Regions from separate parts of the Variovorax durovernensis genome, predicted to be linked through region 2. Evidence: predicted binding sites of a transcription regulator. Region 2 holds the regulator's gene; each other region holds the start of a gene.
The links. The regulator LexA, encoded in region 2, represses DNA repair genes until DNA is damaged. The targets are predictions, from matches to a motif close to ACTGTATNNNNATACAGT.
Positions count from the first base shown of each region.

Region 1: the regulator LexA is predicted to act here: its motif matches at 4,424-4,441, upstream of ACWV14_RS02835 (ATP-dependent helicase).
Region 3: the regulator LexA is predicted to act here: its motif matches at 2,626-2,643, upstream of ACWV14_RS09710 (PA0069 family radical SAM protein).
Region 4: the regulator LexA is predicted to act here: its motif matches at 2,416-2,433, upstream of imuA (translesion DNA synthesis-associated protein ImuA).

Region 1 is NZ_CDRNCW010000001.1:608,290-615,478, forward strand. It holds gene ACWV14_RS02815 (dipeptide ABC transporter ATP-binding protein) at 1-684, shown strand, start outside; gene ACWV14_RS02820 (ABC transporter substrate-binding protein) at 721-2,352, shown strand; gene ACWV14_RS02825 (5'-methylthioadenosine/adenosylhomocysteine nucleosidase) at 2,503-3,249, shown strand; gene corA (magnesium/cobalt transporter CorA) at 3,242-4,228, opposite strand; gene ACWV14_RS02835 (ATP-dependent helicase) at 4,454-6,574, shown strand; gene hpf (ribosome hibernation-promoting factor, HPF/YfiA family) at 6,906-7,189, shown strand, end outside.
Region 2 is NZ_CDRNCW010000001.1:3,943,973-3,951,161, forward strand. It holds gene ACWV14_RS18735 (ExbD/TolR family protein) at 1-89, shown strand, start outside; gene lpxK (tetraacyldisaccharide 4'-kinase) at 90-1,115, shown strand; gene ACWV14_RS18745 (Trm112 family protein) at 1,096-1,278, shown strand; gene kdsB (3-deoxy-manno-octulosonate cytidylyltransferase) at 1,275-2,048, shown strand; gene adk (adenylate kinase) at 2,187-2,843, shown strand; gene ACWV14_RS18760 (asparaginase) at 2,878-3,840, opposite strand; gene lexA (transcriptional repressor LexA) at 3,914-4,597, shown strand; gene ACWV14_RS18770 (hypothetical protein) at 4,735-5,100, shown strand; gene ACWV14_RS18775 (D-2-hydroxyacid dehydrogenase family protein) at 5,192-6,199, shown strand; gene ACWV14_RS18780 (MFS transporter) at 6,196-7,189, shown strand, end outside.
Region 3 is NZ_CDRNCW010000001.1:2,036,060-2,043,248, reverse strand. It holds gene ACWV14_RS09720 (aminotransferase class V-fold PLP-dependent enzyme) at 1-865, opposite strand, end outside; gene ACWV14_RS09715 (Lrp/AsnC family transcriptional regulator) at 1,017-1,481, shown strand; gene ACWV14_RS09710 (PA0069 family radical SAM protein) at 1,510-2,604, opposite strand; gene ACWV14_RS09705 (GbsR/MarR family transcriptional regulator) at 2,723-3,301, shown strand; gene ACWV14_RS09700 (thiol-disulfide oxidoreductase DCC family protein) at 3,364-3,786, shown strand; gene ACWV14_RS09695 (SAM-dependent methyltransferase) at 3,815-4,762, shown strand; gene ACWV14_RS09690 (SRPBCC domain-containing protein) at 4,800-5,840, shown strand; gene ACWV14_RS09685 (DUF4166 domain-containing protein) at 5,846-6,478, shown strand; gene ACWV14_RS09680 (DOPA 4,5-dioxygenase family protein) at 6,486-6,833, shown strand; gene ACWV14_RS09675 (glutathione S-transferase family protein) at 6,850-7,189, opposite strand, start outside.
Region 4 is NZ_CDRNCW010000001.1:4,290,139-4,297,327, forward strand. It holds gene ACWV14_RS20420 (error-prone DNA polymerase) at 1-281, opposite strand, end outside; gene ACWV14_RS20425 (Y-family DNA polymerase) at 274-1,626, opposite strand; gene imuA (translesion DNA synthesis-associated protein ImuA) at 1,595-2,401, opposite strand; gene ACWV14_RS20435 (aldo/keto reductase) at 2,555-3,490, shown strand; gene ACWV14_RS20440 (alpha/beta fold hydrolase) at 3,514-4,365, opposite strand; gene ACWV14_RS20445 (cytochrome b) at 4,374-4,946, opposite strand; gene ACWV14_RS20450 (glycosyltransferase family 2 protein) at 5,075-6,532, shown strand; gene ACWV14_RS20455 (L-idonate 5-dehydrogenase) at 6,559-7,189, opposite strand, start outside.

The DNA.
Region 1 (7,189 bases), 3.3 Mb from region 2:
GTGCTCGAAGACCCGCTGGCCATCAACACCACCATGGGCAAGCAGGAGCGCGCAGCCAAGGCGCGCGAGATGCTGGCGCGCGTGGGCCTGCGGCCCGAGTACGCCAACCGCTATCCGCACATGTTCTCCGGCGGCCAGCGCCAGCGCATCGCCATTGCGCGCGCGTTGATGCTGAACCCGCGCCTGCTGGTGGCCGACGAGCCTGTGTCGGCGCTCGACGTGTCGATCCAGGCGCAGGTGCTGAACCTGCTGGCCGACCTGCAGGCCGAACTGGGGCTGGCGTATCTCTTCATCTCGCACGACCTTGGCGTGGTGCGGCACATCGCGCACGACGTGCTCGTGATGTACCTCGGCCATGCTGTGGAGCAGGGGCCCAAGTCACGCATCTTCGCGCGGCCGTTGCATCCCTATACGCAGGCGTTGCTGGCTTCCACGCCGGGGCTCAGCAGCCAGCGCATCGTGCTCAAGGGCGAACTGCCTTCGCCGCTGAATCCGCCCACGGGTTGCGTGTTCAGCACGCGCTGCCCGCATGTGGCCCAGCGCTGCCGCGAAGAGCGCCCGCTGCCGCGCATGCTCGACGAGCGGCTGGTGGCATGCCATTTCTCGGAGAAGTTTCTCGAAGGCGCGCCGCTCGTGCGCGCCGATGTTCCGTCGGGCGCCATCGCGATGGCGACGAATCCCTAGCAACCTGCTTTTTCAACCGTGTCCCAAGGAGTCCAAATGAAGACCCAGCCCACCGTTTCGCGCCGCTCACGAAGCCTGGCGCTCCTGGCACCGACAGCGATTGCGGCCCTTACCCTGGCCTGCGGCGCGGTGTCAGCCAAGACGCTGGTGTATTGCTCGGAAGGCAGCCCGGAGAATTTCTATCCGGGCATGAACACCACCGGCACCTCGTTCGACGTGACCACGCAGGTCTACAACACCATCGTCGAGTTCGAGCGCGGCGGCACCAAGGTCGTGCCGGGCCTGGCCGAGAAGTGGGACATCTCCGCCGACGGCACGGTCTACACCTTCCACCTGCGCAAGGGCGTGAAGTGGCACAACACGAGCAAGAGCTTCAAGCCCACGCGCGACTTCAACGCCGACGACTTCATCTTCATGCTCGAGCGGCAATGGAAGGAGAGCGATCCCTTCTTCAAGGTCACGAGCCAGAACCACTCGTACTTCAACGACATGGGCATGCCCAAGCTGCTGAAGACGGTCGACCGCATCGACGACTACACGGTGAAGATCGTGCTCAACCAGCCCGAGGCGCCGTTCCTCGCGAACCTGGCGATGCAGTACGCGGGCATCCAGTCGAAGGAATACGCCATTGCCATGCTGAAGGCCGGCACGCCCGAGAAGGTCGACCAGGACCCGATCGGCACCGGCCCCTTCTACCTGGTGCAGTACCAGAAGGACGCGATCATCCGCTTCAAGGCCTTCCCGCAGTACTGGGGCGGCAAGGCAAAGATCGACGACCTCGTGTTTGCCATCACGCCCGATGCCTCGGTGCGCTGGGCCAAGCTGCAGAAGGGCGAGTGCCACGTCATGCCGTACCCGAACCCGGCCGACCTCGACGCGATCCGCAAGGACCCGAACGTGCAGGTGCTGGAGCAGCCCGGCCTGAACGTGGGCTACCTCTCGTACAACACGACGAAGAAGCCTTTCGACGACGTGCGCGTGCGCAAGGCCATCAACATGGCGATCAACAAGAAGGCCATCATCGACGGGGTGTACCTCACGACCGGCGTGGCCGCGAAGAACCCGATCCCGCCGACCATGTGGTCCTACAACGACGCGGTGAAGGACGACCCGTACGACCCCGAAGCAGCGAAGAAGCTGCTGGCGCAGGCCGGCTACCCCGACGGTTTCTCGACCGACCTGTGGGCCATGCCGGTGCAGCGCCCGTACAACCCGAACGCCAAGCGCATCGCCGAGCTGATGCAGGCCGACCTGGCCAAGATCAACGTCAAGGCAGAGATCAAGAGCTTCGAGTGGGGCGAGTACCGCAAGCGCCTGCAGGCCGGCGAGCACCAGATGGGCATGCTGGGCTGGACCGGCGACAACGGCGACCCGGACAACTTCCTCTACACGCTGCTGGGCTGCGCATCGGCCAAGTCGGCCAGCGGCAGCAACATCTCGAAGTTCTGCTACCAGCCTTACGAAGACCTCGTGGTGAAGGCCAAGAGCGCGACCAAGCAGGCCGACCGCGACGCGCTCTACAAGAAGGCCCAGGTCATCTTCAAGGAGCAGGCGCCGTGGTTCACCATCGCCCACGCGGTGCAGCTGAAGCCGGTGCGCAAGGAAGTAGTCGACTTCAAGCTGAGCCCCTTCGGCCGCCACACTTTCTACGGCGTGGATATCAAGTAACCCCCCAGGCTGCGCGCACTTCGTGTCGCTTCGCCTTCCCCCCTGCTGGGGGCAACACCTGCGGCCCGGCAGAGCCGGTTCCGCGGTGTTTCTGGAAAGAGAAATGTCTTGAGTTTTTTGCCGCGCGCGCCTGTCGCCATCGTCGCTGCCATGCACGAGGAACTGAATGCCCTGCTTGCGCAGATGCCCGACGAGCAGCGTGTGCGCGTGGCGGGGCGCGACTTCTGGGTGGGCCATTTGCAGGGCCAGCCGGTGGTCGCGGTGCTGTCGCGCATCGGCAAGGTCGCGGCGGCGGTGACGGCCACGGTGCTGCTGGAGCGCTTCGGCGTGCGGGCCATCGTGTTCACCGGCGTGGCGGGGGGATTGGCGCCGGGCGTGAAGGTGGGCGACGTGGTCGTGGCCACCGAACTGCTGCAGCACGACATGGACGCCTCGCCGCTTTTCCCGAAGCATGAGGTGCCGCTGATGGGCATGGCGCGCTTCGCGGCCGATGCTGCCATCGGCAACGCGCTGGCGGCCGTGGCGGCCGACGTGCTGCGCGACCCCGTGGCCTTGGTCGGCCAGCAGGCCGTGGATGAATTCAGCCTCCGGCAGCCGAGCGTGCATCGCGGCCTGCTGGTGAGCGGCGACCGCTTCGTCTCGACCACCGCGGAGAGCGAGGCCTTGCAGCGCGAGCTGCCCGATGCGCTCGCGGTCGAGATGGAAGGCGCTGCGATGGCGCAGGTGTGTCACGACTACGGCGTGCCGTTTGCCGCGATGCGCACGATTTCTGACCGCGCCGACGATGCCGCGCATGGCTACTTCGCTCGCTTCGTGGTGGAGGTGGCGAGCCGCTACAGCCTCGCGCTGGTGGGCGCGTGGCTGGCCACGCTGCCCACGGAAGACGCGGCTACTTGAGCCAGCCGCGCCGGCGGAAGTACCACATCGGCACCAGCGCGCTGGCAGCCATCAGCACGATGGCATACGGATAGCCCATGGCCCAGTCGAGCTCCGGCATGAACTTGAAGTTCATGCCGTAGATGCTGGCGATCAGCGTGGGAGGCAGCAGCGCCACGCTGGCCACCGAGAAGATCTTGATGGTCTTGTTCTGGTTGATGTTGATGAAACCGACGGTCGCATCCATCAGGAAGTTGATCTTGTCGAACAGGAAGGCCGTGTGGTTGTCCAGCGACTCGATGTCGCGCAGGATCTGGCGCGCCTCTTCGAACTGCTCGGCGTTGAGCATCTTGCTGCGCATCATGAAGCTGACCGCGCGGCGCGTGTCCATCACGTTGCGGCGGATGCGGCCGTTCAAGTCTTCCTGCCGCGCGATGGCGCCGAGCACCTCGCCGGCCAGCTCGTCGCTCACGTTGCCCGACAGCACTTTCTTGCCGGCCACTTCGAGTTCGTCGTAGATGTTCTCGAGCGTGTCGGCCGAGTACTCGGCGTCGGCGTCGAACAGCTTGAGCATGACTTCCTTGGCGTCCTCGATCAGCCCCGGTGCGCGGCGCGCGCGCATGCGCAGCAGGCGGAACACCGGCACGTCCTCGTCGTGGATCGAGAACAGCACGCCGCGGCTGCGCAGGTCGGTGTTGTGCTGGTTCAGGATGAAAGCGACGCGCACGGTGCGCGGGTTCTCGTCGTCGTCGATCAGGAAGTCGGAGCGGATGTGCAGCTCGCCGTTGTCTTCCTCGTAGAAGCGGGCGGATTCCTCGATGTCCTCGTCCATCGCGTCTTCGGGGATGGACAGGCCGTAGTACTGCTTGATCCAGCGCTTTTCTTCGAGCGTGGGCGATTCGAGGTCGACCCAGATCGGCTGGAACTTGGAAAGCTCTTCGAGCGCCTCGATCTCTTCCTGGACGAGGCGGCCGTTGGCGAGCGTAAAGATGTTGAGCATTGGCTCACTCCCGGGGGTGACTGGACGATGGGCGAGGGAGGGGCGCTTTCAATTCCCGGGCCCGACGTGCGTGAAGAAAACGCGTCAGTGAAAGGGAGTTGAAAGCTGCCGAGACGGGGCGGTTTCCATGGGAAGAGTCTCCGGTTGCAGCGAGGCGCGATTATGTCACCGGCCACATGGCAGCAAGGTGGCTGGACTGGACGGGCATACAGTAAAGTCGTGCCCATGCAGACCGCTGCGCTCCCCGTTCTTTCCACCGCCCCGAAGACCCAGGCCGAGCGCCTGGCCGCCGCGCTGGCCACGCTCAACGACGCGCAGCGCGCGGCGGTCGAGCACGGGGTGGGAGCGGCCATTGCCGAGCGCGACGAGCGGCCGCTGCTCGTCATTGCCGGTGCCGGGTCGGGCAAGACCAGCACGCTGGCGCATCGCGTGGCGCACCTGATAGCCGGCGGCGTCGATCCGCAGCGCCTGCTGCTGCTGACCTTCTCGCGCCGCGCCGCGCAGGAAATGGGCCGGCGCGCCGGCCAGGTGCTGACGAAGGTGCTGGGGCTGAAGTCGGAGGCACCGCCTTCGCTGCCGTGGGCGGGCACCTTCCATGGCATAGGCGCGCGGCTGCTGCGCGAGTACGCCGCGCAGATCGGGCTGGACGAGAACTTCACCATCCATGACCGTGGCGATGCCGAAGACCTGATGGGGCTGGCGCGCCACGAACTGGGCCTGTCTTCCACCGTCAACCGCTTCCCGCGCAAGGGCACCTGCCTGTCGATCTATTCGCGCTGCGTGAACACGCGGGCACCGCTGGCCGAGGTGCTGCGGGAGTCGTTCCCTTGGTGCGGCGAATGGGAGGCCGAGCTGAAGAAGCTGTTCGGCGCCTATGTCGAGGCCAAGCAGCAGCAGAACGTGCTCGACTACGACGACCTGCTGCTCTACTGGGCCGGCATGGTCGCCGAGCCCGCGCTCGCCGCGCACGTCGGCGCGCGCTTCGACCATGTGCTGGTCGACGAATACCAGGACACCAACCTGCTGCAGGCCTCGATCCTGCTGGCGCTCAAGCCCGACGGGCGCGGCGTGACGGTGGTGGGGGACGACGCGCAGTCGATCTACTCGTTCAGGGGCGCCACGGTGCGCAACATCCTCGACTTCCCGTCGCAGTTCACGCAGGACGCGCGCGTGGTCACGCTGGAGCGCAACTACCGCTCGACGCAGCCGATCCTCGACGCCTCGAACCGCGTCATCGCGCAAGCAGCCGAGCGGCACGCCAAGACGCTGTGGACCGACAAGCCATCGGCCGGCAAGCCGCTGCTGGTGCTCGTGCCCGACGAGGCGGAGCAGGCGCGCTGGGTGGCCGACAAGGTGCTGGCGCACCGCGAGGGCGGGCTGGCGCTGAAGTCGCAGGCGGTGCTGTTTCGCACCTCGTCGCACAGCGCGGCGCTCGAACTCGAGCTGACGCGGCGCAACATCCCGTTCGTGAAGTTCGGCGGGCTCAAGTTTCTCGAGGCCTCGCATGTGAAGGACCTGCTCGCAGTGCTGCGTTTCGCGCAGAACCCGCGCGGCCGCATGGCGGGCTTTCGCGTGACGCAGCTGATCCCGGGCATCGGGCCCGTCACCGGCACGCGGCTGCTCGACGCGATGGACCAGGCCGCCGACCCGGTGGCCGCCGTGCGCGACTTCGCGCCGCCCTCCGCGGCGCGCGAGCAATGGGCCGATTTCGCCAAGGCCTACGAGGCGCTGCGCTCTCCTGCGCTCGCATGGCCGGCCGACGTGGAGGTGGCGATGGCCTGGTATCAGCCGCACCTGGAGCGGCTGTACGAAGACACCTCGGGCGTGCGGCGCGCCGACGTCGAGCAGCTTTCGCGGCTGGCCGCCGGCTACGGTTCGCGCGAACGCTTCCTGACCGAACTGACGCTCGATCCGCCCGAGGCCACCAGCGACCGACCGGGGCCGCCGCTGCTCGACGAGGACTACCTGATCCTCTCGACCATCCATTCGGCCAAGGGGCAGGAGTGGAACTCGGTGCATGTGATCAACGTGGTCGACGGCTGCCTGCCGGCCGACGTGGCGCAGAGCGCGCACGAGCTGGAAGAAGAACGCCGCCTGCTCTACGTGGCGATGACCCGCGCACGCGACCACCTGCACCTGCTGGTGCCGCAGCGCTTCTACGTCACGCAGCAGTCGGCGCGCGGCGACCGGCATCTGTATGCCAATCGCACGCGCTTCATTGCCGATGCCGACCTCGCGGGCTTCGAGCAGCAGACCTGGCCGCCTCCGCCGGAGCGCCCGCCGGCCGTGCCGCCGCCCACCGCCGTGATCGACCTGCGCAACCGCATGCGCGCCGCCTGGCGCTGAGCTTGTTCGCCGGCCCTCTCGGCGGCAGGGTCTCGGGGTCTTTCCTGTTGAAACACTTTTGAACGAAACGCCGCGGCGCCTGTCCTGCGCGCGGGTGCTGCTATTGATTCGCTAGCGTGCCGCGGGAAACACGCGATGCGGCCGCAGCTTGGGACAACTCTGGTATTGCAATACCGTGACAGCTTGGGCATAGTGAATCGACCCTTCCAGCTTTCTCCTTCTCTTACCCAGTCTCTTCTTCTCTCTCCCTTCCCCACACACCTGTTTCGCCGGCCAAGCTCCATTCCGGAGTGCGGTCATTTCCCCAACCGTCAATTCCAGGAGGTCATTCATGAATTTGACGATCAGCGGTCATCACCTCGACGTCACACCTGCCTTGCGCACCTACGTCACGAGCAAGCTGGACCGGATCACGCGACATTTCGACCAGGTAGTCGATGTCAAGGTGATCCTCACGGTGGAAAAGCAGAAGGAAAAGGAACGCCGCCAAAGGGCGGAGTGCAACATTCACGTCAAGGGCAATGACATGTTCGCGGAGTCGAGCCACGCTGATCTCTACGCTGCGGTCGATGAACTGGTCGACAAGCTCGACCGCCAGGTGGTCCGCCACAAGGA
Region 2 (7,189 bases):
CCGTCGTCACGGTGATGGAAGCCGCGCGCCGCGCCGGCCTGATGCAGATCACCTTCGCAGCCCAGTCGACGGCGCAAGCCGGGCGCTGAGTGCCGTCCGAAGGCCGCAGCAGCACGGGGGCGCCTGCCGCCTCGCGACTGCAGGAAGCGTGGCTGCGCCGCGGCCCGCTGGCCTGCCTGCTGTGGCCGCTGTCGCTGCTCTATGCGGCCCTCTTCGCCGTTCGGGGCTGGCTTTATCGCCTCGGATGGCTTCGCTCGGAACGCGTGCCCGTGCCGGTGATCGTCGTCGGCAACGTGATCGCGGGCGGCGCCGGCAAGACGCCGGTGGTGATGGCGGTGGTGCGGCATCTGCGCGCGCGCGGCATCCAGGTGGGCGTTGTGTCCCGCGGCTACGGCCGGCGCACCGACGACTGCCGCGAAGTGACGGGTGACAGCAATCCCAGCGACGTGGGCGACGAGCCCGCCCTGATTCACCACGCCACGAAGGCCCCCGTGTTCGTCGCGCGCAAGCGCATCGAGGCGGCCCGCGCACTGCTCGAGCGGCATCCCGGCACGCAAGTCATCGTCAGCGACGACGGGCTGCAGCACCTGGCGCTGGCTCGCGACATCGAGATCTGCGTGTTCGACGACCGGGGCATCGGCAACGGCTGGCGACTGCCAGCGGGCCCCCTGCGCGAGGCGTGGCCACGTCGCTGCGATCTGGTGTTGCACAGCGGCGAACGCCCCGCATTCGCAGGCGGCTACACCGCTTCGCGCCGCCTCGCCGACTACGCCCTCACAAGCGACGGCCAACGCGTGCCACTGAACACCCTGGCGGGCAGGCCAGTGACCGCACTCGCGGCCATCGCACGCCCGGAGGCCTTCTTCGCCATGCTCCGGGGCCGTGGCCTCACGCTCGCCGAAACCATCGCGCTGCCCGATCACTTCGACTTCGACGCCTGGCAACGCTCGCCCGATGCCGACGGCCCTCTCGTCTGCACCGAAAAGGACGCGGTCAAGCTGTGGCACAAGGCACCCGGCGCACTGGCGGTGCCCCTGCTCTTCGCACCCGTTCCGGAATTCTTCACCGCGCTCGACGCAAAGCTATCATCGCTCGATGGATACCAAGCTGCTTGAACTGCTCGTCTGCCCCGTCACCAAGGGTCCGTTGACCTGGAACCCCGAGAAGCAGGAGCTCTGCTCGCGCAGCGCGCGCCTGGCCTACCCGGTGCGCGACGGCATTCCCGTGCTGCTGGAAAACGAGGCACGCACGCTTTCCGACGAAGAGCTCGGGCTGTGAGCTTCACGGTCCTGGTGCCGGCGCGCCTGGCGTCGACAAGGCTCCCCAACAAACCCCTGGCCGACATCGCCGGCGTGCCGATGGTGGTGCGCGTGGCCCGGCGTGCCAGCGAATCCGGCGCAGCGCGCGTGGTGGTGGCCGGCGACGACGCATCGATCATCGACGCCTGCAAGGCGCATGGCGTCGAGGCGATCCTGACCCGCCAGCACCACCCCAGCGGCACCGACCGGCTGGCCGAAGCCTGCGAACAACTCGGCCTCGACGGCGACGACATCGTCGTCAACGTGCAGGGCGACGAGCCCCTGATCGACCCGGCGCTGATCGATGCCGTGGCCTCCACGCTGGCCACCCACGCAGAGGCCGCGATGAGCACCGCGGCCCACGAGATCGATTCGCTGGCCGACTTCATGAATCCGAACGTGGTGAAGGCCGTGCTCGACGCACGGGGCAACGCCATGTACTTCAGCCGTGCGCCGATCCCCTGGTGGCGCGATGGCTCCGCCAACGGTGCCGCGCCGACGGTGCTGCCCACGCCGGCTCCCCTGCGCCACATTGGCATCTACGGCTACCGCGCAGGCTTCGTGCGCAAGTTTCCGTCGCTGCCGCCGTCGCCAGTCGAGGCGACGGAAGCGCTCGAGCAACTGCGGGCGCTATGGCACGGACACCGCATTGCCGTACACGTGAGCCACGTGGCTCCCGGCCCGGGTATCGACACGCCCGAAGACCTGGCGCGCGTGCGCGCGGTCTTCGCCGCCGGCCCGACGGCCTGAGGAGCTCGACGTGCCTGTCGGGGCAGCGACAAATCCCGGGAGGCACGCGTGCTATCCTCGAAGCAACTCCGCCCTGCCCAAAGCCCCTGAAGCCGACGCCTGGCGCGACACAAAATCTAAGAACCGTCCGAGGACACCATGAGACTAATTTTGCTGGGCGCGCCCGGGGCGGGCAAAGGCACGCAAGCGGCCTTCATTTGCCAGAAGTACAGCATCCCCCAAATCTCGACCGGCGACATGCTGCGCGCCGCCGTCAAGGCCGGCACGCCGCTCGGTCTGCAGGCCAAGGCCGTCATGGATGCGGGCGCACTGGTCAGCGATGACCTGATCATCAATCTCGTGAAGGAACGCATCGCCCAGGCCGATTGCGCCAGCGGCTTCCTGTTCGACGGCTTCCCCCGCACTATTCCGCAAGCCGACGCCATGAAGGCGGCGGGCGTCAAGCTCGACTACGTGCTCGAAATCGACGTGCCCTTCGGCGACATCATCGAGCGCATGAGCGGCCGCCGCTCGCACCCGGCTTCGGGCCGCACTTACCACGTCAAGTTCAACCCGCCCAAGGTGGAAGGCAAGGACGACGTCACCGGTGAAGACCTGATCCAGCGCGAGGACGACAAGGAAGAAACCGTGCGCAAGCGGCTCGACGTGTACAGCCAGCAGACGCGTCCGCTGGTCGACTACTACTCGGCCTGGGCCAAGACCGATCCGGCCGCTGCGCCGAAGTACCGCGCCATCAAGGGCGTGGGCACGGTCGATGAAATCACCCAGCGCGCACTCGCAGCGCTGAGCAGCTGATTGCCGGCCGCCCTCCGACAGGGCGGCCACCACCTCACCCGAGCAACTCGAGCATCAGCGCGATACGCGCCTTCACCGGCGTGAGCGTGCCCGCGTCCCGCAGCCGGTCATCGGCTTTCGGCAGGATGCGCCCATTCATGCAGCGCGTCGCACGAACCACCGTCACGCCCGCCTCCTGCGCCTTCAGCGCGGCCGCTTCGAGCCCGTGATGCAGCGTGCCGTTGCCCGTGGCGGCCAGCACCAGTCCACGGACCGGTTCGGCGTTGCCGGGTTGCAGCAGTGCCTCGACGACAGCACCGCTCGCACCGGCATGGCTCATGACGATCTCCACGCGAGGCCACCGAACGGGAGCCGCCTCGAAGATCTTCGAGGCCGGCAGCGCCCCGCCCTCGGGCCACGCCCTCACACGGCGGACCTCGCCCTCTTCCACATAGCCCACCGGGCCCGCGTCGCCAGATGCGAAGGCGTCGAGCCTGTAGGTATGCACCTTCTGGACATCGGCGCCACTGTGGATCGCGCCGGCGCACACCACGGTCACCCCCTTCGCACCGGCTGCCAGAGCCACGCCGATGGCGTCACGCACGTTCTGCGGACCATCGGGCGACAGCGCGCTCGCCGGCCGCATGGCGCAAGTCAGCACCACGGGCTTCGCGGACGCCAGCGCCGAATGCAGGAAGAAGGCCGTCTCCTCCAGCGTGTCGGTGCCGTGCGTGATCACAACGCCCGCCACGTCGGGCTCGGCCAACCAGTGTGCGCAACGCTGCGCGAGCTTTTGCCAAGTCTCGAACGACATGTCCTTGCTGTCCAGTTGCGCGACCTGCTCTGCCACCAGCGTCACGCCCTGGGGTGCCTCGATGCCGCCCAGAAGGTCGGCCACGCCCACCTGACCGGCCGTGTAGCCGATGTTGTCGCCGCTGCTGGCAGCCTTGCCGGCGATGGTGCCGCCGGTGCCCAGCACGACCACGCGGCGCAGTTCAGGCGAAGGGAAATCAGGCATGGCTTGTCAACTTTTTAAAACTGGTTAAAAATACAGGTACTGGATATCTAGCCAGTGCCGCAAGGAACCACATATGCAGTTCGCCGTGAAGCTTACAGCCCGCCAGCAGCAGATCCTGGACTTGATCCAGAGCGCCATCGCCCGCACCGGAGCGCCACCCACGCGCGCCGAAATCGCCAATGAACTCGGGTTCAAGTCGGCCAACGCGGCCGAAGAGCACCTGCAGGCCTTGGCCCGCAAGGGTGTCATCGAACTCGTCAGCGGCACCTCGCGCGGCATCCGCCTCAAGGGCGACGCCCTGCGGTCGCTGAACGAAACGCGTCACCGCGAAGGCGGCCAGTTCTCGCTCTCGCTGCCCGGCATGGCGCAACTGGCGCTGCCGCTCATCGGCCGCGTCGCTGCAGGCTCCCCCATCTTGGCGCAGGAGCACGTCGACCAGACCTACTACGTCGAGAACACGCTGTTCCAGCGCCAGCCCGACTACCTGCTCAAGGTGCGCGGCATGTCCATGCGAGACGCCGGCATCATGGACGGCGACCTGCTCGCCGTGCAAGCCACCAAGGAAGCGCGCAACGGCCAGATCGTGGTTGCGCGCCTGGGCGACGAAGTCACCGTCAAGCGCCTGAAGCGCAACAAGCAGGTCATCGAGCTGCACGCAGAGAACCCCGACTACCCGACCATCATCGTCCAGCCCGGCGAGCCTTTCGAGATTGAAGGCCTCGCGGTGGGCCTCATTCGCAACACCATGCTGATGTAGGCCTGCGGGCCTGCTGGCAGCAGCACTCATCCGGCCGCAACAGGTGGCGGGCGTATGGCGCGAAGTCGCCATCACCCTGTCGCGGCCGTTTCAAGAAATCCTGCCTGTGTTCAACCTCATACTTTTTTGGAGTTCACATGGGAATCGCCCTCCTCGCCATTGCTGATTTCTGGATGCCGCTGCAATCGCTCGCCAGCCGTTTGATCCCGGCGCGCCGCCCTCATCGCCACGCCTCGCTCGATCACAGCGAGACTTCCGCCGGCCTGCGCTACGTTGCGGTGCGTCCGTCGTGCGGCGCGACACCCCCTGCGGCTGAAGCCGCCCCGACCGTGCGCCCGCTGCGCGTGGTACGCGTGGTAGACGGAAAGGGCCAGCAGCGCAGCAGCAACCGTGTCTTGATTTCCGGCCGAATGGACGACGTGTGCGCGGAGCTTGACCGGCTGGCGGCTCTCGAAGCGGCCGAAACCATGATCGCCGCACACCGCTCCACACGCCTGCACTGAGGCCCGGCACCCCTGGGAGAGCCCGTCGGCAGTGGGTATCCAAACGTTCGGGGGTGCGACATCCCAATGCTGCGAGGCACAATGGCACGCCATGAATATTGTGATCCTCGACGACTATCAGGACGCCGTGCGCAAATTGCGCTGCGCCGCCAAGCTGGACGCGTACGCAGCCAAGGTCTATACCAACACGGTCAAGGGCATCGGGCAACTCTCGGTTCGCCTCAAGGACGCCGACGTGATCGTGCTGATTCGCGAGCGAACACAGATCTCCCGGCAGCTCATCGAGAAGCTGCCCAAGCTCAAGCTCATCTCGCAGACCGGTCGTGTCGCGGGCCACATCGATGTGGCAGCCTGCACCGAGCGCGGCATCGCCGTGGCGGAAGGCTCCGGCTCTCCCCAGGCACCTGCCGAGCTCACATGGGCGCTCATCATGGCCGCCATGCGCCGGCTGCCGCAGTACATCAGCAACCTCAAGCACGGGGCTTGGCAGCAGTCAGGGCTCAAGTCGGCCTCGATGCCGCCCAACTTCGGGCTGGGCTCGGTGCTCAAGGGCAAGACGCTCTGCATCTGGGGCTACGGCCGCATCGGCCAGCTGGTCGCGCGCTACGGGCAGGCCTTTGGAATGCAGGTCGTGATCTGGGGGCGTGAAGCCAGCTGCGCCAAGGCCCGTTCCGACGGCTTCCAGGTGGCGCAGAACCGCCATGAGTTCTTTGCAGCCGCCGACGTGCTCTCCGTCCACCTGCGGCTCAATGAGGAAACCAATGGCCTCATCACGCTCGAAGACCTCTCGCGCATGAAGCCGACGGCGCTGTTCGTCAACACCTCGCGCGCCGAGCTGGTCGAGGCAGACGCGCTGCTCGCGGCGCTCAACCGTGGCCGTCCCGGGCTGGCCGCCATCGACGTGTTCGAGAGCGAGCCGCCGCTGCAGGGCCATGCGCTGCTGCGGCTGGAGAACTGCATCTGCACCCCGCACATCGGCTACGTCGAGCAGGAAAGCTACGAGAGCTACTTCGGCCAGGCCTTCGACAACGTCGTGAGCTACATCAACGGCAATCCCACGAACATCGTGAATCCCGGCGCGCTGCAGGTTCGCCGGTGAGCCGGCCTGCGCCCAAGGGTGCGCTCTGGGCGCTGCTGGCCGGCAACTTCGTGATCGGCACGGGCGTGATGGTCGTGCCCGGCACGCTCAATGAAATCAGCGCCTCCCTGGCCGTTTCGGTCGCGACCGCCGGCCAGTTGATCACTGCAGCGGCAGCGGTGATGTGCATCGGCGCGCCGCTGCTGGCCGCCGCCGTCGCGGGCTGGGACCGCCGCCAGCTGCTCGCCCTTACCCTGCTCTGGTACGCGGCGGGCCACGCTCTTGCGGCGCTCATGCCCAGCTTCGGCGCGCTGCTGCCGGTGCGCATGCTCACGGTGATAGCCCCCGCCATCTTCACGCCCCAGGCGGCGGCCTGCGCCGGCATGCTGGTACCGCCCGAGCAACGCGGGCGCGCCGTCACCTTCGTTTTCCTTGGCTGGTCAATGGCCTCGGTGCTGGGCCTGCCTATCGGCGCGCTGATCGGCGGGCATCTGGGCTGGCGCATGGCCTTCGTGGCGATTGCCCTGCTCAGCGTCGTGAGCGCGGCGTCGATCTGGCTCACCCTGCCAAGCGGCATTCGCCCGGCGGCACTCACCGCCGCCGCCTGGTCGCGCGTGCTGCGCAGTCCGGTGCTGATGGGCATCGTGTCGGTGACGGCGCTGCAGGGCACCGGGCAGTTCGTGCTCTTCAGCTATTTCGGCCCCATCCTCAAGCATAGCTTTGGTGCGGACGCCACCACGCTGAGCGTGATGTGGGCCCTGTTCGGCGCCTGCGGGCTCATCGGCAACATGGTGGTCAGCCGCTTCATCGATCGCGTCGGGGCCGGGCGCATGGTGCTGGTCACTACCTTGCTGATCGCGCTGAGCCTGCTCTTGTGGCCGACGGCGTCCACGCTTGCCTGGCTGGCCGTGGTGCTGGTGCCCTGGGGGTTGGGCTGCTTCGCCACCAATTCGGCCCAGCAGGCCCGCCTGGTAGGCCTGGCGCCGGCCCTCGCGCCAGGCTCGGTGGCGC
Region 3 (7,189 bases), 1.9 Mb from region 2:
TGAACACCACCCCGGGGAACGCATTCTTCAGCGCGGCGGCGATGCGGTCGCGGTACGCCTCCAGCGTGCGGCCGTCCCGGAAGGTCTGGCCGTCCTCGAGCGCTTCCAGCACCGTGCCGAGCGCGGCGATGCCGGACATGTTCTCTGTTCCCGAGCGCAGCGCGCCCTCCTGGCCGCCGCCAGCCATCAGCGGCGTGAACGGCGCGCCGGCGCGCACATACAGCAGGCCGATGCCCTTGGGGGCATAGAGCTTGTGCCCCGAGAACGGCGCGTAGTCGATGCGGTGGGCCTCGAGCCGGAGCTCGAGCTTGCCCAATGCCTGCACGCTGTCCACCATCCACAGGGCCGGGCTCCCGTCGAGCGCCTGGGCGATGCCTTCCAGGTCGCTGACGACGCCGGTCTCGTTGTTGGCGGCCATGGTGCAGACCAGCCCGGCCCGGCCGGCATGCGCGCGCAGCCACTGCAGGTCATGGCGGCCATCACGGCCGACCGGGATGGGCTGCACGCGCAGGTTCAGGCCCAGCAATTTGTTCCAGTGCCTGATCGCTTCCGGCACCGCCTTGTGCTCCGTCGCGCCGTACAGCAGGCAGTCGACGTCCTCGCGGCCGCGCAGCGAGCTCAACGCCGACAGCACCGCAGTCTGGATGCCCTCGGTGGCGCCGCTGAGAAAGAGCAGGTCGCCCGTGGGAGCGCCCAGCAGGCGCCGCGCGCGGGAGCGCACCGAATCCATCAGCGCGCGCGCCTTCAGCCCGGTGCTGTGGACGCTGCTGGGGTTGCCGAAGTCTTCGGCCATGGCTGCAAGTGCCGCGGCCCGTGCGCGAGGCAGCACGGGCGTGGTGGCGTTGGCGTCGAGGTAGATGTCCATTCAGGTGATTCCGGGGAGAAGCGTTGCAGGCGTTGCGGGCGACGGCGCCGCGCACCTGGGGGAGTCTGCCGGCCGGGGGTGAGCAGCGGCTTGCGTTTTGTGCTGCCCATGTCGATAAGATTGGAATCCAATACTCTTTCAAAGAGATTTGATGAAACTGGATTCCATAGATATCAAGATTCTTGATCTCCTGCAGCAAGACGCCGAGCTGCAGGTAGCCCAGATCGCCGAGCAGGTGGGCCTGTCCGCCACGCCATGCTGGAGGCGCATCCAGCGGCTGAAGGAGGCGGGCGTCATCACGCGCTCGGTGGCTCTGCTCGACCCGCGCAAGGTCAACGTGGCGGTGACGGTCTTCGTGTCGGTACGGACCAGCACGCACTCCCAGGAGTGGTTCGATCGCTTCACGGCCACGGTCCATGCCATTCCGGAAGTGGTCGAGTTCTACCGGATGAGCGGCGACGTGGACTACCTGCTGCGCGTGGTGGTGCCGGACATCGCCGCCTACGACGCTGTCTACAAGCGACTGATCTCGGGCACGAACCTGCACGACGTCAGCTCCGGCTTCGCCATGCAGGAACTGAAGCAGACCACGGCACTGCCGCTGGGCTACGTGTAGAGGATTCGCGAAGCAGCCCCGCCGCCGTTCAGAACAGGCTGCCCTGCCCCGCGGCACCAGGTGGCCGGAACGCCGTGATGTCCAGCGGAATGCGCTCGCGGTTGTAGCCCAGGCGGTTCGTTGCCTTCTCGAAGCGCTGGTGGATCAGGTCGGCCCACAGGCCCGAGCCCTTCATGCGCGTGGCGAAGTCGGCGTCGTAGTCCTTGCCGCCGCGCATCTCGTGGATGCGCGCCATGATGCGGTCGGCGCGTTGGGGGTAGTGCAGCGCCAGCCATTCCTTGAAGAGCGGCGCCACCTCCCACGGCAGCCTCACCACCGTGTAGAAGGCGCTGCGCGCGCCGGCCTCCCATGCGGCCTCGAGCACCTGTTCCATGTCCTCGGTCACGAAGGGAATCTGCGGCGCCACGCTCACGCCCACCGGCACGCCCGCCTCGGTCAGCGTGCGGATGGTGCGCAGCCGGCGGTGCGGCGCGGCGGCGCGCGGCTCCAGCTTGCGGGCGAGTTCGCCGTCGAGCGTGGTCACGGTCACGTACACGGCCGCGAGATGGTCGGCTGCCATCGGCGCGATCACGTCGAGGTCGCGCTCGATGGCGCTCGACTTGGTGACCAGCGCGAACGGATGCCGCGCTTCCTGCAGCAGTTCGATGACCGAGCGGGTGAGCCTCAAGTCGCGTTCGATGGGCTGGTAGCAGTCGGTGGCGGTGCCGATGGCGATGTAGCTGGGCCGGTAGCTCTTGCGCCCGAGTTCCGTACGCAGCATGTCGGCGATGTTTCGCTTGGCGATCAGCTTGGTCTCGAAGTCGAGGCCGGGCGACAGGTTGAGGTAGCTGTGCGTGGGCCGGGCGAAGCAGTAGATGCATCCGTGCTCGCATCCGCGGTAGGGGTTGAGCGAGCGGTCGAAGTAGATGTCGGGCGAGTCGTTCTCGTTGAGCGCCGACTTGACGTCTTCGAAGCGCACCTCGGTGGCGATGGGCTCAAGCTCCTCGGCCTCGGCCACGCCCTCTTCGAGCGTGCCCCAGCCGTCGTCGAAGGCATTGCGCTCGTCCTTGGAGAAACGATGCGCGAGCTGCGTGGCCGCGCCGCGGCCCTTGATGGCGTGAATGGGGATGCGGGCTGCTGGCATGGCTGGTCCTCGGCTGCAATTACTGTGTATTTGTACAGTATTTCACCGTTTCCTCAGGACCGCCTGCTTTTTACATTTCTCTCTTGACAGAAATTTCGTAAATCCTAAACTCGGCGCCATGGAACTCACAGACATTCAACGCAAGTTCGTCCTGCACTGGGGCGAAATGGGGTCCATGTGGGGCGTCAACCGCACCGTCTCGCAAATCCACGCCCTGCTCTTCGCCCACGGCAAGCCGATGCATGCCGAGGAACTGTCCGAAACGCTCGGCGTCGCGCGCTCCAACGTCAGCAACAGCCTGAAGGAGTTGCAGGCCTGGAACCTCGTGCGCGTCACCCACACGCTGGGCGACCGCCGCGACTACTTCGAGACTAGCGTCGACGTGTGGGAGCTGTTTCGCACCGTGGTGCGCGAGCGCAAGGAACGCGAGTTCGACCCGACCATCCGCGTGCTGCGAGAACTGGTCTCGAGCCCCGATTTCCAGAAGGAGCCGCCCGATGCGCAGGACCGCATCCGCTCCACCATGGACCTCATGAACAAGCTCGCCACCTGGGCCGACGAAATGCTGCGGCTGTCGCCCGGCACGCTCGACAAGGTGCTCACGCTGGGCGCCAGCGTGCAGAAGTTCGTGCGCGGCGACAAAGGCGGCAAGGACGAAGATCCCGATGCCCATCACGCCAGCCTGCCGATGATCTGAGCCCTCTCTTTTTTTGCCCATTTGTTTCTGTTTTGACAGAAATATCGAGAACAAAGGATGCCATGAGCCGAGCCGCCCTCCCCGTCTATCCGCTGACCGTGTACTTCGACGCAAGCTGCGCCATCTGCTCGGCCGAAATGGGCAACCTGGGGGCGCACGACACGGCGGGCCGGCTGCGCTTCGTCGATTGCTCGCCGGCCTCGTTCAGCGACGGGCCGGCACCGCGCGACGCGCTGATGGCCGCGATCCACGTGGTCGACGCAACGGGCCGGGTGCTGGTCGGCGTGCCGGCCATCCGCGCAAGCCGGGCGGCGGTGGGCCTGCCCAGCGGCGGCGGCCTGCTCGACCTGCCATTGGTCGCGCCGCTGGCCGACCGCGCCTACGCCCTGCTGGCGCGCAACCGCTACCGCATTCCGCGCTGGCTGGCGACACGGCTGGCGGGGCGCATCGCGCCTTCCTGCAACGACGGCAACTGCCGCCTCTGAAGAAAAAACACCACGCGAGGGAATAGCCATGCCTACCGTTTTCCAGCCCGACTTCCGCCTGCCGCTCGAAGCGCCCGCACAGGCATCGGCCGGTGCCCCAATCACCACCGAAGACACCCAGGTCTACTTCACCGAAGTCGCGTTCGACTACAGCGCCTGGAGCCCCAGCTACAACATGCACTTCGGCTTCTGGCGCGCCGGGCTGAACCCGTTTCGGCGCGAAGGCATGCTGGTCGAGATGAACCGCGTGGTCGGCCGCGCGCTGCGGCTTGCCGATGCGCAACCCGGCACAACGCCCCGCCGCTGCGTGATCGACATGGGCTGCGGCGCCGGCGCCACCGCGCGCACGCTGGTGGGCGACAACCCGTCGCTGTACGCAGTCACCGTGACCAACGTGGCAGTGCAGAACAGCATCGCCGCCAGGCTCGATGCCGCGGCGGGCGTGGCCGACCGCATGGCCCACGTGGAGGCCGACTACACCCGCACCGGCCTGCCCGCCGCGCAGGCCGACGGCGCCTGGGCCCTGGAAAGCGCCTGCTACGCCGACGGCACCGCCAAGGCCGACTTCATCCGCGAGGCCGCGCGCCTGCTCAAGCCCGGCGCGCGGCTGGCAGTGGCCGACGGCTTCCTGCTGCGCCGCAAGCCCGGCCGCGCGGCCGGCTGGCTGCACCGCCTGTGGGCCGACAGCTGGGCCGTGCCCACGCTGGCCGTGCGAGACGACTTCATCGCCGCCCTGCGCGACAACGGCTTCGAGGACATCGAGTGCAGGTCGCTGCGCTGGCGTGTCGCGCCCAGCGCGCTGCACATTCCGGTGCTGGCCACGCGCTTCACCCTGGCCGAACTCTGGAAGGCGCGCGGCAAGCTCGGCCCGTGGCGGCGCAAGCACATCGTGGCCAGCTACTGCGCGCTGGCGCTGGGCATGTTCTGGCGCGACTTCGACTACTGCATGGTCACGGCCACGCGCAGTGCCGGCTGAGCGAACACGAGAAAAAACAACCAGCAGAAAGCTCCGCATGCAAGACAACAACCAGGAAAGCCGGCTCGCCGAACTCGCACCCGACGAACTGCCGCCCCAGTCCCGAGGCGCCATGCCCTTCGCGTGGTTCTGGCCGATGCTGGCGGGCGCGGCCATCGCGCTGGTGCTTCGCATCGTTTTCAGCGGCGGGCCGGGCCAGCGCTTCTCGCCGATGCTCGGCTCCTTCGTGTACTTCGTGCCCGCGCTGTGCGGCGCCGTCACCGTGTACATGGCCGAGCGCATCGAGCGCCGCAGCTGGGGCTACTACCTCTGGGCGCCGTGGGTGGCGACCGCGCTCTTCGTCGCCGGCACGCTGGCGGTGTTCATCGAGGGGCTGATCTGCGCCATCGTCATCGTGCCGCTGTTCGCGGTGATGGGCAGCGTCGGCGGACTGGCGATGGGCATCGTGTGCCGCATCACCAACTGGCCGAAGCAGGCCATCTACAGCTTCGCAATGCTGCCGCTGGTGCTAGGCGCCATCGAGCCGCAGTTGCCCAACCCGGACCGGCTGTCGAACACATCGCGCACGCTCTTCATCGCCGCGCCCGCCGAACGCGTGTGGCACGAGCTGAACGCCGCGCGCGACATCCGCCCCGCAGAAGTCGGCGACGCCTGGGCCTACCGCATCGGCGTGCCGATGCCGGTGTCGGGCGTCACGGTCGACACGCCCGAGGGCCGCGTGCGCCAGGTGCAGTGGCAGAAGAACGTGCACTTCGAGGAAGTCATCACCGAGTGGCAGCCCGACCGCCTGCTGAAGTGGCGCTTCCGCTTCTCGCCCGACTCCTTCCCGGCCGGGGCGCTCGACGATCACGTGATGATCGGCGGCCAGTACTTCGACCTGCGCGACGCTACCTACACGCTGACGCCGCGCGACGGCGGCACCGAGCTGCGCGTTGCGGTGTCGTGGCGCATGAGCACCAGCTTCAACTGGTATGCGGACCGCGTCATGCACCTGCTGCTGGCCGACGCCTCGGAAAACATCCTGCGCTTCTACAAGGCACGCGCCGAAGCCACGGCCGGCGCGGCGGCGGCCGGATGACGACGATGCCGCCCACCGCACCGGTCTTCCAGCAGGCGCTCGGCCCCGCCTGGGAGCGGCTCGGCGACGTCATCCGCCGCCACTACACGATGGCGCCGTTTTCCGACGACCACGTATGCGTGCGCGGCTCCATGAGCGAGGTCTGGCACGCCCCCTGGGCCGCACTGCTGATGCCCTTCGGCCGGCTGTTCGGCGCGCTGGTGCCGCACCAGGGCAAGGACGTGCCGATCGAGGTGCACTACCGCTGCCGCCCCGACAACGCCACGCTCCACTGGGACCGCGTCTTCCGCTTTCCGGGCAGGCCGCCCTTTCATTTCCGATCGCACATGGAGCACGACGCGCGCCGGGGCAGCGAGGTGATCGAGTACGTGCGCTTCGGCATCGGCATGCGGCTGGCCGTGAGCGCGGAAGAAGGCGCGGTGGTGTTCCGCGACCGGGGCTACATCTGGCGCGTGGCGGGGCTGCGCATTCCGCTGCCGCTCGGGCTCATCCTGGGCACTGCCTACGTGGAAGAGCGGCCCGACCCGCAGGACGCCGACCGCTTCACCATGAAGATGCTGCTGCGCCACCGCTGGTTCGGCGACGTGTTCCGCTACAGCGGGCGTTTTCACCTGGACCCGCGCGTGGGTCCACAATGAGCGCACCATGCCACGCCGCCCCGAAAACCTCTACGCCCAGTACCACGCCCACGTCTACTTCGGACCCGACACGCTGGCGCAGGCCCGCAGTCTCTGCGAGCGCGCCGGCCACGAACTGATGGTGGTGGTCGGCCGGATGCACGAGCGGCTGGTGGGCCCGCATCCGCACTGGAGCTGCCAGCTCGCCTTCGACGCCGCCGAGTTCGACCAGGTCATCGGCTGGCTCGAAGCCAACCGCAACGGGCTCGACGTGTTCGTGCACGGCGTGACCGGCGACGACTTCGCGGACCACACGGCGCATGCCATGTGGCTGGGCGAGGAAAGCGCGCTCGACCTGCGGATGTTCCGGCACTAGGCAGGGGTGCCGCCGGTCAGAACTCCGCGTCGAGCTCGTCGATTTCTTCGGGCTCCTGTTTTGCCGCGGCCACCCATTCCTTCATGGCCGGCAGCTCCATCACCCGCTTGCAGTAGGCAGCGCACGCGCTGTCCAGCGCCACGTCGTAGCTCAGGAAGCGCGTGACCACCGGCGCGTACATCGCGTCGGCCATGCCCGGCTGCTTGCCGAAAAGGAAAGGGCCGCCATAGGCCTTGAAGCATTCGCGCCAGATGGCGACGATGCGGTCGATGTCGGCCTGCGCGCGCGACCACACCTTGAAGTTCTTGAAATGGGCCTTGATGTTCATCGGCAGCGCGCCGCGCATCGACGAAAAG
Region 4 (7,189 bases), 350 kb from region 2:
TCGAGCTTCGCGGGCAAGTCGCGCAAGCCCACATGCGCCCGCACGATGCCCGCCACCGAGCACTCATCGGTGATCGCCAGCGCCGTGTAGCCGAGCTGATAGGCCCGCTCCACCATCTCCTCGGGCGTCGACGCGCCGCGCTGGAAGCTGAAGTTGGTCAGGCAGTGCAACTCCGCGTAATCGGGCAGCGTGAACGCGGGCGGCTTGCGCAGCGGCACCGGCAGCGCATGCACCTTGGCGGGCTGGCGCCTGCTTTCCTGCTTGCCGCTCAGTTCAGGCATAGAACCCCTGCAGATACCAGCGCACCTCGCCCGAAGAAAAGCGCGCTGCAGGCCGCTCGCGAAAAATCCACACCAGCCCGGCTTCGGGGCTTTCCGCGACGTAGTAGTCGCGCATCGCGGGTTGGCCGCCTTCTTCCTTGTCGCCCCACCAGCCCGCCTCGACGCGCTGCGGCCCTACCAGCCTGTTCAGCGTGCCGCGATAGCACGGGCGCTCGCCGTCCATCTCGAGCCGCAGCGGCTCGGGCAGCAGCCACGGCGGGTAGATGGCGTCGGGCTGCGAGGCGGCCGCCTGCGCCTGCCTGCGCGACTTGTCGGGCGGGGCCGTGTCTTTGTGCAGCGCGGGCCGCCACGCCTGCTTGCGCTCCGGCCGGTGGTCGGCCTGTGCCGAGGGCACCAGCACCTGCGACGGGCCGAGCCGCACGCTGAGGCGCTCGACCATCTCGTGCAGCCTGTCGCCCTTGCGGTTGTCTTCTGGCAGGAAGCTGGTGCTGGCGCCGGCCCACGGATCGGTCTCCAGCGTACGCAGCCGCAGCCAGCTCGCGGGCGCCGAGAGCGTGGTGAGCCCGAGTTTTTCGGACATCAGCCGGCGCAGGTGAGCCATGTCCTGCGTGGGCTCGGCCGTGCGCACGGTGACCTGCTGGTGCGGCGGCAGGTTCACGCCGTTGAAGCGCTTGAGGTCGAGCGTCCATTGCAGCTCGAGCGCGCGCGCGCCGCGCTGGCGGGCACGCAGCCACAGCTGCAGCGAAGCCAGCAGCCGGTTGGCCGACCACATGAGTTCGGGCGCTGTTTCGGCCAGCGCGGGCAGTTCGAGCTTCTGCTCGAACACGTCGGGCAGCGTGAGCCAGGCGTGGCTTTCGGGGCGCAGGCCCCAGGCGGCGTCGAGCGCATCGCGCAACTCGGCACCGAAGCGCCGCGTGAGGCCGCCGCGCGGCAGCGCAGCCACGTCGCCCCAGGTGCGGCAACCGAGGCGCGCGAGCAGGTCGAGGTGCGCGCGCGCCGCGCTCAGGGTGTCGAGCGGCAGGCCGGCGGGCACGTCTTGCGGTCGCTTCTCTTCACGCGCGAACAGCCGCAGCCGCGCCAGCGCGATCAGACTGGTGGCGCCCTGCGTACCCAGCATGCGCGCGTCGGGCGCGGGGTTGTCGGCCAGCAGCAGGCGCATCAGTTGCAGCCGGCCGCCCCAGAGGCGTTCGCAGGCCGAGACCTCGAGCATCAGCGCTTCGTCCTGCCAGGCGACGTGGGGCGTGTAGCGCAGCGCCCACCAGCCGAGGGCCTCGGGCGTGGGCAGGACCGGGCCATCGGGCGTGCCGGCATCGTCAAGTAGCCACCGCAAGGCGATCCAGTGCACTTGGGCCTCCTTTCCACGCGTCGATGCGCACCACCTTGGCGGAGGTTGCCGTCTCGCCCGCTTCCACGGTGCCTTGCTGCTGCAGCCGCAGCTTGCGGCGCACCCGGGCGGCGGCCAGCAGCGCGGCCATGCGCTCGTTGCGCGCGGGCAGCATGACCGGCGCGGCCAGCGGCGGCCCGCGGCGCTTGAGGATGTGCAACGCGATCTGCGAGGCATCGGCCTCGCAGCGGTCGGCGCGAATGCGCAGCCGCGCGGGCGATGCCGACAACGCGACCGACTCGGGCCGGCACACGAACAGCAGCAGTTCATGCTGCGCCGCCGCCAGCTGCAGCCGCCGCAGTTCGGCCACCCGCGCCTGCGGCAGCCACGCCACCACGGCCGCCACGTCGGCGCAGCGCAGCGCCTGTTCGCAGGCCCACAGCCGCGCGGCCGGCGCCTCGCTGCGGACCCACATCAGCGCTTCCACCGGCAGCCCCTGCGCCGCAAGCGACGGCCCACAGGGCTCCAAGGGCGGGCCGACCAGCACCACCGGCCCGCCGCGCACCTGCACCGCCTGTGCCAACGCTGGCAGCAGCAGCCGCCAGACATGGGCTTCGGGCGCGGCCTGGAGCAATTCCGTCATCGCGCCGACCGGCCATCCGCCACCCGGCAACTCCGCGTCGAGCGCGGCGTGGCCGGTCGCGACGACCTGGGCGTCGGCCAGGCCGAGTTCGTCGGCATGCCAGACGCCGCGGCCCGCGGCAGCGGAAAAGGAATCGAGGAAAGGAAGGCCCATGGCAAAGACTGTTAACTGTATTTTTATACAGTATTTCATGGGCTGCGGGAAAAAAGCTGTTTTTCTTCGTCACGGGGGGCCAGGAGGAAGAAACTGGCGGTCCGGAGCGCTCCTTTCGGTGCCGCCCACGCCTTCCACCGGATACTGCCAGCCATGCCGCCTCCGAAGGACTTTCCCCTCACCCGCGCCGAACTGCTGCGCCTGGGCGCCGCGTTGTGCGCCGGCGCCGTGCTCCCCGCCTTCGCGCAACGACCACCCATGCCCGCCATGAACACCCGCCCAATTCCTTCCACCCGGGAAGCCCTGCCCGTCATCGGCTGCGGCACCTGGATCGGCTTCGACCAGCGCCCCGGCACCGAGGAATACAAGCGATTGCCCGGCGTGCTCGATGCGCTCTTTGCGGCCGGCGGCACGGTGATCGACAGCTCGCCGATGTACGGCCGCTCCGAGGAAACCACCGGCGAACTGCTGGCCGCGTCAGGCCGGCGCGACAAGGCCTTCCTCGCCACCAAGGTCTGGACCTCGGGCCGCGAGGCCGGCATAGCGCAGATGGAGCAATCTTTCGCACGGCTGCGCACGCAGCGCATGGACCTGATGCAGGTGCACAACCTCGTCGACTGGCGCACCCACCTGGCCACGCTGCGCGGCTGGAAGGACAAGGGCCGCGTGCGCTACATCGGCATCACGCACTACACCGCCTCGGCCTACGGCGAGGTGGAAGCGGTGCTGAAGGCGGAGAAGCTCGACTTCCTGCAGATCAACTATTCGCTCGACGCCCGCGAGGCGGAACAGCGCCTGCTGCCGCTGGCCGCCGAGCGCGGCGTGGCGGTGATCGTCAACCTGCCCTTCGGTGGTGGCGGGCTGCTGCGCCGCCTGCGCGACAAGCCACTGCCGCCGTGGGCCGGCGAGATCGGCTGTACGAGCTGGGCGCAGGTGCTGCTGAAGTTCGTGCTGAGCCACCCCGCCGTGACCTGCGTGATCCCGGGCACGAGCCGCGCCGAGCACATGGCGGACAACGCGGCGGCCGGCAGCGGCACCTTTCCCGATGCGGCGTTCTGGCGCGAAAACGCCGTTTCGATAGATCGCTGACCGGCGGTCTTGCGCGCCGATATTCAGGCCAGGAACCGCAGCAAGCGCGCATTGACCTCGTCGGCGCGCTCGTACTGTGCCCAGTGCCCGGCACCGTCGATCACCGCGCCCTCGCGCCCCGGGCCTTCGGCTACCAGCCGCGCCACCAGCGGGCGCGGATCGGCGGTGACGTCGAACTCGCCCCACAGCAGCAGCGTGGGCACGCCGAGTGTGTCGATAGCCTGCTGCAGGCCGCCCGACAGCGACACCTCCTTGCTGCGAAAGCGCGTGCCGTGGCAGGAGATGTCGTGGATCTCGAAGGCCAGCGCGTCGATGGCAGCCTTGTCGTGCAGCATCAGCGCGGCCAGGTTGTGCAGCAGCGCGGCGCGCTCGTGTTCGCGGTCGGGGGCGGAGCGCCAGTTGATCATCTGCACCGTCATGCGCCGCAGCGTGCCGTGGCCGCCGCTGCCCACCAGCGCAAGCCGGCGGATGGCGCCGCGCCGCACGGCGAAGCGCGCGGCCGTCAGCCCGCCGAAGGAAAAGCCGCCCAGGTCGATGGGCGTGCCCGCGCCGATCAGTTGGTCGAGCGTGCCGCCCAGCGCATCGAGCAAGGGCGGCAGCGAGTCTTCGCCGGGTGCCACGCGCGGCGGCGCGTCGGATTCGTTGAAGCCCGGCATGTCGGGCAGCCACAGCGTGCGGCCGGCCGACAGTGCCTCGGCGTTGCGCAGCCAGTGCATCCAGCTGCCGTGGCCGCCGTGCAGCAGCACCAGGGGCGGCCGGCTGGTGTCGGTGCCGAAGCGGCGCCAGCGCACGCGCACGCCGCCGTGCACCGGGTCGTGATGGGTAGAGAGCGCATCGACGCGCGCGATTGCTGCGCGCGCTTCTTCTTCATTCATGCCGCCGCTCATCCGCGTGCTCCCGGCCACATGCGCTGCAGCTCGCGCTCGCCGTCCAGGAACTGGTGCTTCAGCGCGCCCAGCACGTGCAGCCCGAACATCACGTACAGCACATAGCCGGCCCAGGCGTGCACGCCGCCCAGAACGGTGTGCCAGGTTTCCTTGAGAGTGGGCTCGATGGCCATGATCCAGCCGATGCGCGGCCACTCGAACAGGCCGAACAGGTACATCGGGTGGGTGCCGGCGTCCTTCCAGGCCGAGTCGTGCATCCAGCCCGACAACGGCAGCAGCACCATCAGCAAATACAGCACGCCGTGGGCCGCGTGCGCGGCAAAGCGTTCGAACGCGCCATAGGAGCCCGGCATGGCCGGCGGCTTGTGCGTGAAGCGCCAGAGGATTCGCAGAATGACCAGCCCCAGCACCGTGATGCCGATCGACTTGTGGGTGTCGACCGCCGGGCGCACCCAGTCGTCGGGGTAGTGGTCGACCAGCAGGATCAGCGCGATGTTGACGGCCATGAGCACGGCGATGAGCCAGTGCAAGGCCATCGCGGTTCGGGTGTAGCGGGTTTGTGGGAGCATGCGGGGAATTTTCAGGCGTGGGCCGAGTCTGTCAGTGACTTTTGCGATTGTCCCGGTTGTATCCGGGCTTTTCCGAAACCGCTGACCATGTTCTTGCGTATGACCGTTCGTCGCCCAGGCATCTTCTCTTGAACAATTCCCTTCATTCCGCGTTCCTGGCCGCATCGCCGCGCCTGTCTCCCCCCGCCACCCCGCTGCGAAGCTGGCTGATACACGGCGGCGTGCTCGTGCTGTGGGGCCTGCTTTTCGCAATGGCCTTCCGCGTCGGCAACGTCGGCGCATGGTCGGTGGGCGTGGCCTATGTGCTCTACGACACGGTGCTGCTGCTGTTCGTCGGGTGGATGACGCTGCCGATCCTGCGCCCCCGCCCTCCTTCCCAACCGGACGGCACCGGCCGCCGCACCACGCTGGGCGTGATCGTCGCCTCGCACAACGAGTGCGCCGTGCTGCCCGTCACGCTGGCCGCCCTGCTCGGCCAGACCGACATACCCGACCGCATCGTGATCGCCGACGACGGTTCGAGCGACGGCACCGCCGAGCTTCTCACCACGCGCTACGGCCTTGTCGCGCCGGCCCTGGGCGAACTGAGCGCAGCCAGCGCCACGCACCCGGCGCTCTACTGGCTGCGGCTGCCGCACGGCGGCAAGGCGGTGGCGCTGAACGCGGCCATCCTGTGCATCGACACCGACACCGTGCTCACGGTGGACGGCGACACGCTGCTCGACAGCAAGGCGATCGGCGCGGTCCGCCAGGCTTTTTCCGACGAACCCGACCTCGTGGCCGCCACCGGCGTCATCACGCCGGTGTGCAGCCGCACGCTGGCCGGGCGCTGCTTCCAGTGGTTCCAGACGTACGAGTACATCCGCAACTTCCTGTCGCGCTATGCGTGGATGCGCGTCAATGGGCTGCTGCTGATCTCCGGCGCCTTTGCCGGCTTTCGCACCGATGCGGTGCGCGCAGTGGGCGGCTTCGACACCGACTGCCTGGTCGAAGACTACGAACTCATCCACCGCCTGCACCGCCACGCCCAGGCGCACGGCCTGCCATGGACCGTGCGCGTGCTGGGCGACGCGCAGGCCCACACCGACGCGCCGAGCAGCACCGGCGCCTTCCTGCGCCAGCGCCGCCGCTGGTTCGGCGGCTTCCTGCAGACCCAATACTGGTATCGCGCGATGGTCGGCGACCGGCGCTATGGCTGGCTCGGCATCGCAATGCTGCCCGTGAAGGCCATCGACACGCTGCAGCCGCTCTACGGGCTGGCCGCCTTCGGCCTGCTGCTGATGTACCTGGTGCGCGGCAACTTCGGCGTGCTGGCGCCGGTGGCTGGGGTGATCGGCGCGAAGATCGTGCTCGATCTGGTCTTTCACCTGTGGTCTGTGTTCCTGTACCGCCGCTGGATTGGCCAGCAGAGCGAGGCCAACATGGCGCAGGCCTTCCTGGCGGCGCTGGTCGAGCCCTTCACCTTCCAGATCCTGCGGCACACGGGTGCGGCCTGGGGATGGTGGAGCTTCCTGACCGGGCGCGGAACCTGGGGGCGGCAGACGCGCGTCGGGCTGGTGGATGCCGACGGGGTTCGGCGCAGCTAGAAAAGCGCCGCCACGCCCCGAGGGCATCAGTCGAAATTCAGGATCACTTTCATCGACTGGGACCGGTCCGCCGCCAGCGCGAACGCCCTCGCGGAATCGCGATAGGACAGCGTTGCGGAAATCAATGGCTTCACGTCGACCAGGCCCTTGTTGAGCAACTCGACCGCCATCGCGAACTCTTCGTGAAAGCGGAACGCGCCGCGCAGATCGAACTCCTTGGCCACGATGGTGTTGATCGGCAAGCTCATGTCACCGCCCAGGCCCAGTTGCACGATGATGCCGCGCGGGCGCAGCGCGTCGAATGCACCGACCAGCGCGCGGGCATTGCCGCTGGCCTCGAACAGCACGTCGAAGCTGCCTTTGTCGGCTGTGAACCGCGCCAGGCCGTCAGGGGTTTCCGCAACGTTGACGATCTCGTCCGCGCCGACCTTGAGCGCCTTGCCCAAGGTATGCGCGCCCACATCGGTTGCAACGATGTGGCTCGCGCCGGCGCGCCGCGCCGCAATGATCGCCAGCGCGCCGATCGGGCCGCAGCCCGTGACCAGCACGCGCTTGCCAAGCAATGAGCCGGCACGCCGCACCGCATGCAGCGCCACCGCGAAAGGCTCGGCCATGGAGCCTTCGGCATCGCTGAGCGAATCGGCCAGCCGGTGCGCC